One region of the Alloactinosynnema sp. L-07 genome, then DNA from elsewhere that is predicted to be linked to it. Evidence: riboswitches for the same ligand, from Rfam matches in the RefSeq annotation. Region 1 holds a riboswitch; the other holds the start of a gene.
What was found. Region 1 has a riboswitch for glycine ahead of gcvT (glycine cleavage system aminomethyltransferase GcvT). Riboswitches for the same ligand answer to the same signal wherever they lie in the genome.
Positions count from the first base shown of each region.

Region 2: linked by a shared signal. The riboswitch ahead of gcvP (aminomethyl-transferring glycine dehydrogenase) and the one ahead of gcvT (glycine cleavage system aminomethyltransferase GcvT) in region 1 are both predicted to bind glycine.

Region 1 covers NZ_LN850107.1:3,549,819-3,553,874, reverse strand. The annotation lists gene BN1701_RS15520 (energy-coupling factor ABC transporter permease) at 162-860, shown strand; gene BN1701_RS15515 (PDGLE domain-containing protein) at 857-1,174, shown strand; gene cbiQ (cobalt ECF transporter T component CbiQ) at 1,174-1,917, shown strand; gene BN1701_RS15505 (energy-coupling factor ABC transporter ATP-binding protein) at 2,006-2,734, shown strand; glycine riboswitch at 2,767-2,861, shown strand; gene gcvT (glycine cleavage system aminomethyltransferase GcvT) at 3,221-4,056, shown strand, end outside.
Region 2 covers NZ_LN850107.1:1,169,153-1,173,208, forward strand. The annotation lists gene BN1701_RS05620 (MerR family transcriptional regulator) at 1-286, shown strand, start outside; gene BN1701_RS05625 (bifunctional nuclease family protein) at 441-914, shown strand; gene BN1701_RS05630 (MerR family transcriptional regulator) at 1,140-1,706, shown strand; gene BN1701_RS05635 (GNAT family N-acetyltransferase) at 1,703-2,458, opposite strand; glycine riboswitch at 2,539-2,639, shown strand; gene gcvP (aminomethyl-transferring glycine dehydrogenase) at 2,810-4,056, shown strand, end outside.

The sequences.
Region 1 (4,056 bases):
TTCCGTCGTTACTTGCCCTCAGCGCACCCCCGCGCCGCTCCCCCATGAACGTGTCACCGGAAGGCTACCGTCGGTCGCCGACAGTCCGGTCCCGGCGGTCGCGCGGGTGGTTTATTGCAACACTCTGGTGTTAACCCATCAGGTGCAATTAAGCTGGCCGAATGAGCGCAATCGCCATGCACATGAGCGATGGTCTGCTGAACGCGACGACATCGATGCTGTTCGTCGGGGTCGCCGTGGTCGGTGTCGCCATCGCGGCCGCGCGGGCGCGCGGGGATCTCGACGACCGCACGGCGCCGATGGCCGGGCTGGTGGCGGCGTTCGTGTTCGCCGCGCAGATGATCAACTTTCCGGTGCTGCCGGGGGTGAGCGGCCACCTGCTCGGCGGCGCGCTCGCCGCGATCCTGGTCGGGCCGTGGGTCGGGGCGCTGTGCGTGTCGATCGTGCTGGTCGTGCAGGCGCTCGTGTTCGCCGACGGCGGCCTGACCGCGCTGGGTGCGAACGTCACCAACATGGCCATCATCGGCACCGCCGCCGGGTTCCTCGTGGCGCTGGCGCTCAAGTCGGTGGCCGCGCGCGGGCGGGGCGGGCTGGTCGCGGTCGCGTTCGTCGCCGCACTGGTCAACACCGTCCTCGCCTCGCTCGGCTTCGTCCTCCAGTTCGCCATCGGCGGCGACGCGGCGTTCCCGGTTGCCGGTGTCGCGGGCACGGTCGTCGGTGTGCACGTGCTGATCGGCATCGGCGAGGGCGTCATCACGGCGCTGACGGTCGGCGCGGTCGCGGCCGTGCGACCCGATCTCGTCTATTTGCTGCGCGGCGCGGCCAAGCCGCTCGAACTGCGCACGGGGGCGACGGCATGAAGAAGTTCTTCCTCGGATTCCTTTTCGCCGCACTGGTGATCGCGGGCGCGGTGTCCTACCTGGCCGACTCGAACCCCGACGGGCTCGACCACGCCACGCAGCAGGGCTGCGAGGTCGTCGACGACCAGCTCACCGGCTCCTGCATCGCGAACAACGCCGAGGAACACCGTCTGGCCGACAGCCCTCTGGCCGACTATGCCGTCGGCGGCTCGGAAGGGTCGACCGGCCTGGCAGGCGTGCTTGGCGTCGGCATCACGCTCGTGCTCTCCGGTGGGCTGTTCTGGTTGCTGCGCAAGCGATCCGTGCACACCTGATGGACCTGCTGCACCGGCCCGGCGACTCGCCGGTCCACCGGCTCCCAGCTCAGGTGAAGATCGTCGCCGCGGTGGCGACCGTCCTGTGTGTGGTGGCCACCCCGCGCACGGAGTTCCTCGCGTTCGGGCTGTATTTCCTTGTGCTGTCAGCGGTCTGGGTCGCCGCGCGGATCCCGCCCGGCTGGCTGGCGGCCCGCGCGCTGATCGAGACCCCGTTCGTCCTGCTCGCGTTCGTGCTGCCGTTCGTCGCGGCTGGGCCGACCGTCGACGTGCTCGGGTTGGCCCTGTCCGAGCCCGGCCTGCTGGCGGGCTGGAACATCCTGGTCAAAGGCACGCTGGGCGTCCTGGTGTCGCTGACCCTGGCCGCCACCACCGCCCCGCGCGACCTCATCCTCGGACTCCAGCGGCTGCGCGTGCCCGCGATGGTGATCACCATCGCCACGCTCATGCTGCGCTACCTCGACGTCATCGCCGCCGAGGCCCGGCGCATGCGCACCGCCCGGATCAGCCGCGGGCACGACCCGCGCTTCCTCTGGCAGCTCGGCGCCACCGCGCGCGGTATCGGCACCCTGTTCATCCGCAGCTACGAACGCGGCGAGCGGGTCCACCTGGCCATGGTGTCGCGCGGCTGGTCGGGCGTGCTGCCGGAAGAGGTCCGCCCGGCCCGCGGCTCGGTGTGGCTGGCGGGTCTGGCCCCCGCCGTGCTCGCCGCCGGGGTGCTGGGTGCCACCCTGTTGGCATGACTGTGTGGTCGGTCGGATGTGGCATGCCTGTGGTCGGTCGAATGTCCAATTCTCGCCGCGCTCATCGGGACGGTGTTAGGTGCCAGGCATGACCGCGCTGCTCGTCGACCGACTCGCCTACGCCTATCCCGACGGCAGGCAGGCCCTGTTCGGCGTCGACCTGCGGGTCGAAGCGGGGGAGCGGGTGGCGGTCCTGGGTCCCAACGGCGCAGGCAAGACCACTCTCGTCCTGCACCTCAACGGTGTGCTGACCGCCGGGTCCGGCCGGATCGAGGTCGCGGGTCTGCCGGTGGAGAAGGCCAACCTCAAGGAGATCCGCCGCCGCGTCGGCGTGGTCTTCCAGGACCCCGACGACCAGCTGTTCATGCCCACCGTCCGCGACGACGTCGCCTTCGGCCCGGCCAACTTCGGCCTGCGCGGCGACGAGCTGGACCTGCGGGTCAAGCAGGCGCTCGACGCGGTCGGGATGGCCGAGCACGCCGACCGCTCGCCCATGCACCTGTCCGGCGGGCAGCGCAGGCGCGTGGCGCTGGCCACGGTGCTGGCCTGCGACCCGGAGATCCTGGTCCTCGACGAGCCGTCGGCCAACCTGGAGCCGGTGGCCCGGCGCGAACTGGCCGAGGTGCTGCTCGGGTTGGAGCGCACGACGCTGATGGTCACCCACGACCTTCCTTACGCACTGCAACTGTGCCCACGCAGTGTGTTGATCGACGAAGGGGTCATCGTGGCCGACGGGCCGACCCGCGAACTGCTCGCCGACGCGTCGCTGCTGGCCGCGCACCGGCTGGAACTTCCGTTCGGCTTCCGGCTCGACTAGGGTTCGGCCCGACAACTGAATACCGGGCCGCACGAGCCGGAACGGGAGAGCCTCCACCGAGTTCGGGTGGGGCACCGAAGGAGCAAACTCCCCGGAAACTCTCAGGTAAACCTACCGTTCCAGGCCAGGCCACTCTGGAAAGCAGACGCGACCGTTCGCGTCTCACCCACGGTGCAAGCCGCGTTTCGCGGTGAAGCTCTCAGGTGCCATGACAGAGGGGGAGTTCCCAGTACGGGACAGGTGCGTCCTGTCGCGTCCGATGGAGGAGCTCCCGATGACCCTGTCCGCACTGTCAACCCCTGCACGCTCAACCCCAGCACAATCAACACAGCACGCTCAACCCCTGCACGCTCAACCCCAGCACGGATCGACCCCAGCACACTCAACACAGCATCCCTTAGCGCGGCGTTCTTGCGCCCGCCGTGCCACGCTGCGCTCAGTCATGTCAGCCGAGTCCGCTCGCGCGCCGAAGGAGACCGAACTTCCATGAGCAACCCCTCCCCGCTGCACGCGGTGCACGAGGCCCTAGGCGCCTCGTTCACCGACTTCGCAGGCTGGGCGATGCCGCTGCGCTACGGCAGCGAGCTGGCCGAGCACAAGGCGGTGCGCGAGGCGTCCGGGCTGTTCGACCTCAGCCACATGGGCGAGATCGAGCTGACCGGCCCCGAGGCCGCGCGGGCGCTGGACTACGCGCTGGTCGGCAACCTGTCCAAGGTCAAGCCGGGCAAGGCCCGCTACACCATGATCTGCGACGCCGACGGCGGCGTGCTCGACGACCTGGTCGTCTACCGGCTCGCCGACGACCACTTCATGGTGGTGGCCAACGCGTCCAACGCCGCGGTCGTCGCCGGTGAGCTGCGCGAGCGGGCCAAGGGCTTCACCGTCGAGGTCGAGGACCGCTCCGCCACCTGCGCGCTGATCGCCGTGCAGGGCCCGACGTCGGCCGACATCGTGCGCGCGGTGACCGGCGCCGACCTCGACGCGCTGGCGTACTACGCGAGCGTCCCGGCGACCGCCGCGGGCCACGACGTGCTGCTGGCCCGCACCGGATACACCGGCGAGGACGGCTTCGAGCTGTACTCCGAGGACAAGCACGCCGCCGACGTGTGGGCCGCGCTGACCGAGGCAGGCCAGGGGCACGGGATTGTCCCGTGCGGGCTGGCCTGCCGCGACACCCTGCGCCTGGAGGCCGGGATGCCGCTCTACGGCAACGAGCTCAGTGTCGAGCTGACCCCGTTCGACGCCGGTCTCGGCCGCGTCGTCAAGTTCGACAAGGGCGACTTCGTGGGCCGCGCGGCCCTGGAGACCCGCCGCGACGCCGA
Region 2 (4,056 bases), 2.4 Mb from region 1:
CGCCGCCGACGACGGCGGTTTCTACGACGGTGACGCGGTGCGGGTGGCCCGGCTGGCCGCGGACCTGGCCGAGTACGGCATCGAGCCGCGGCACCTGCGGGCGTTCCGGGCCGCGGCCGACCGGGAACTCGGACTGGTCGAGCAGGTCGTGGCGCCGCTCTACCGGCAGCGCGACCCGTCGGCCCGCGAGCGCGCGGACGCGGTGACACGGGAACTCGGCACACTGGCGGTGGGCTTGCACTCACTGCTCGTCCAGGCCGGTCTTCGACGGATGATCAGCAGGTAAAACCGGTTCTGTCCATCTATTCATTGTGATCTGATCACCGTGAGATAGTCGGGCGTTCGGACCGGATGGCGGGTAGCGTCGAGCTAGGCGATGAGCGATCCTCGAAAGGGAACGGGACGCCGGACGCCCCAGCGAGCGGAGGGAGGCGAGCCCGATGAGCGAGATGCGCGTCGTGGGAGTGCGGGTGGAGTTGCCCGCGAACCAGCCGATCTTGTTGCTGCGCGAGACGGAAGGTGAAAGGTACCTCCCGATCTGGATCGGATCGGTCGAGGCGACCGCGATCGCTCTGGAGCAGCAGGGGGTGCGGCCCGCCCGGCCGCTCACCCACGACCTGCTCAAGGACGTGATCGGCGCGCTGGGCCGCGAATTGGAGCAGGTCCGCATCACCGACCTGCGCGAAGGCACGTTCTTCGCCGAGCTCGTCTTCGACGGCGACGTGCGCGTCTCGGCCCGCCCGAGCGACTCGGTAGCCTTGGCGCTGCGGGTCGGCGTACCGATCCACGCCGAGGACTCCGTGCTGCAGGAAGCCGGGCTGATCATCCCGGACGAGCAGGAGGACGAGGTCGAGAAGTTCCGCGAGTTCCTCGACTCGGTCTCCCCCGAGGACTTCCGAGGCGCTGACACATAGTGGTCCGGCCCCGATGCGGACCCTTGCGCGCGGAACCGGCGTGTCGCGCACCCGCGCGTCGCGTTGACCTGTCCGCGTGCCCGACTTACCGTCAGCTATAGCGCATCGCCGGTCCGACCGCCGCAGAGGCACCCAGGACCGGTCGATACGCATGGCCGGCGGTTCCCCACAGTGGAGCGGGCGGTCTCGTTCGACGGCCAGTGTGGCCGGACGAGGGGAGGCAGCGTGTTCGAGGAAGGTCCCGTCGGGGCTGATACCGGAGAGCAGGGCGAACTGTTCCCGGATGCCTCACTGCCCGACGAGTTCGTCGGCTACCGGGGTCCTGCCGCGTGCCAGATCGCGGGCATCACCTACCGGCAGCTCGACTACTGGGCCCGCACTGACCTGGTCGTTCCCACTGTGCGCGGCGCGCACGGCTCGGGTTCCCAGCGGCTCTACTCGTTCAAGGACGTCCTGGTGCTCAAGGTCGTCAAGCGCCTGCTCGACACCGGCGTCTCGCTGCAGAACATCCGCGTCGCCGTCGAGACCCTGCGCAAGCACGGGGTGCGCGACCTGGCCCGGATCACGCTGTTCAGCGACGGCACCACGGTCTACGAGTGCACGTCGCCAGAGGAGGTCGTCGACCTGCTCCAGGGCGGTCAGGGCGTCTTCGGCATCGCGGTCTCCGGCGCGATCCGGGAGATCAGCGGCACCATCCACGAGTTCCCGGCCGAGCGTGCCGACGGCGTCGAGCTGCCGCACCACTCCGAGGACGAGCTGACCCAACGCCGGAAAGCCAGAAACGTCGGTTAGGTGCGGGTGAACGGCCTGGTCGAGGTCAGCCTGGTGAATCCTGCCCGGCGCAGGATCGGCTCGCTCGTGGGCAGGGCGTCGACCTGTAGGTAGCGGAACCCGCGAGCTTGGGCGCGGCGGGCGCGGTGGCTGACCACGGCTTTGTAGACCCCTTTGCCGCGCCACTCGGGCAGCGTGCCGCCGCCCCACAGGCCGGCGAAGTCTGTGCCCACGTAGTAGTCGGTCCGCGCCGCGCACACGACCTCGCCATCCGCGACGGCCAACACCACGTCGAGCGTGCCGGGTGCCGCTGCCAGCAGTTGGGCGCGCAGCTTGGTCATGTCCTTGTCGAAGACGCGTTGGTGCAGTTCCGTGGCCTGCGAGATGCCCGCCGGGGTGGTCGCGTCGACGATCTCGACCCCGGCGGGCGGGGCGAAGTCGGGGACCTCGGCGGCCTCGGCGACGAGCACCGCCTCCAGGTCGTCGGGCACCAGTCCGGCCGCGACGAGCCGGTCCGGGAGATCGGCGGGCTGGTCGTGGCTGTAGTACTTCCACTCATAGTCCCCGGTGATCCGCGGCAGTTCGGCGGCGATGGCCGCGTCGGCGGTGGCCTCGTCTAGATCGGTCCACACCACACCCTGCCAGCTGTGCGCGGCCGTGCTGACATGGCGGATCAGCCGCAGCTCCCGTTCGACCGTGGTGGCGTCGTCGCCGGGCGGAAGTTCACGCCTGAGTTGCCGGTCGAACGCGGAGAGTGCCGCTGCGGTATCCATTCGGCAAGTGGAACCTGGACACAGCACTCTGGGCAAATGAGTTAGCGACCCGTCCGTCTAGACTCAAGGGCAGTCGTCGCTGAACCCACGCGGGAGAGATCGAGCGGTCACCCGACCGACTCGACGCCGAAGGAGCAAATCCTCCCCGGAACCTCTCAGGCAAAAGGACCGCGTGGGCGAGACGCCTCTGGAAAGCGGGCTGCCCTCGGGCGGCCCCGCCGAAGGTGCAAGTCCGGATGTTCGGGCGAAGCTCTCAGGCGCCCGGGTTCAACGGGCACGGACAGAGGGGGAGGGCTAGCGGGCACCCCACCCGCTTCAGGCCCGACCCCGTTCGCCGGAGGAGCTGCACTGATGACACGGATCCCCCTCGCCGCGCTCGAGCACGGCACCCTGTTCGCCGACCGCCACGTCGGTCCCCGTCCGGCCGAGCTGGCCCGGATCCTCGACGTCATCGGCGTCGGGTCGCTGGAGGAACTGGCCCAGCGCGCGGTGCCGGAGTCCATCCGCGACGGCGAACTCGCCATCGACCTGCCCGCGCCCGCCACGGAGCAGGGCTCGCTGGCCGAGCTGCGTGAGCTGGCGGCCCGCAACCAGACGCTCACCCAGATGATCGGCCTGGGCTACTACGGCACCGTCACCCCGCCGGTGATCCGCCGCAACGTGCTGGAGAGCCCCGCCTGGTACACCGCCTACACGCCGTACCAGCCCGAGATCTCCCAGGGCAGGCTTGAGGCGCTCATCAACTTCCAGACCATGGTCGCCGACCTGGCCGGTCTGCCCACCGCCAACGCCTCGATGCTCGACGAGTCGACCGCGGCCGCCGAGGCGATGACGCTGGTGCGGCGCGCGGGCAAGTCGAAGTCGGCGCGGTTCGTCATCGACGCCGACACCTTCCCGCAGACCATCGCGGTCATCGAGACCCGCGCGGAGCCGCTGGGCATCGAGATCGTCGTCGCGGACCTGGCCGACGGGCTGCCCGCAGGCGACTTCTTCGGCGTCCTGCTGTCGTACCCGGGTGCCAGCGGCGCCGTGCGTGACCACGCAGGCCTGATCGCCGAGGCGCACGAGCGCGGCGCGAAGGTCGCCGTCACCGCCGACCTGCTGTCGCTGACCCTGCTGCGCGCGCCGGGCGAGATCGGCGCCGACGTCGTCGTCGGCACCACGCAGCGCTTCGGCGTGCCGATGGGCTTCGGCGGACCGCACGCCGGGTACATGGCCGTCAGCGCGGGCCTGGAGCGGCAGCTGCCCGGCCGCCTGGTCGGCGTGAGCACCGACGCCGACGGCAACCTGGCCTACCGGCTGGCGCTGCAGACCCGGGAGCAGCACATCCGCCGGGAGAAGGCCACCTCGAACATCTGCACCGCGCAGGTGCTGCTCGCCGTGGTCGCGTCGATGTACGCGGTCTACCACGGCCCCGACGGTCTGAAGGCCATCGCGACCAGGGCACACCGGATGGCGACGGTCCTCGCCGCCGGGCTGCACAACGGCGGGATCGACATCGTCCACGGCGACTTCTTCGACACCGTCCTGGCGCGCGTGCACGGCACCGCCGCCGACATCGTCGCCGCCGCCCGCGACCTGGGTGTCAACCTGCGGCT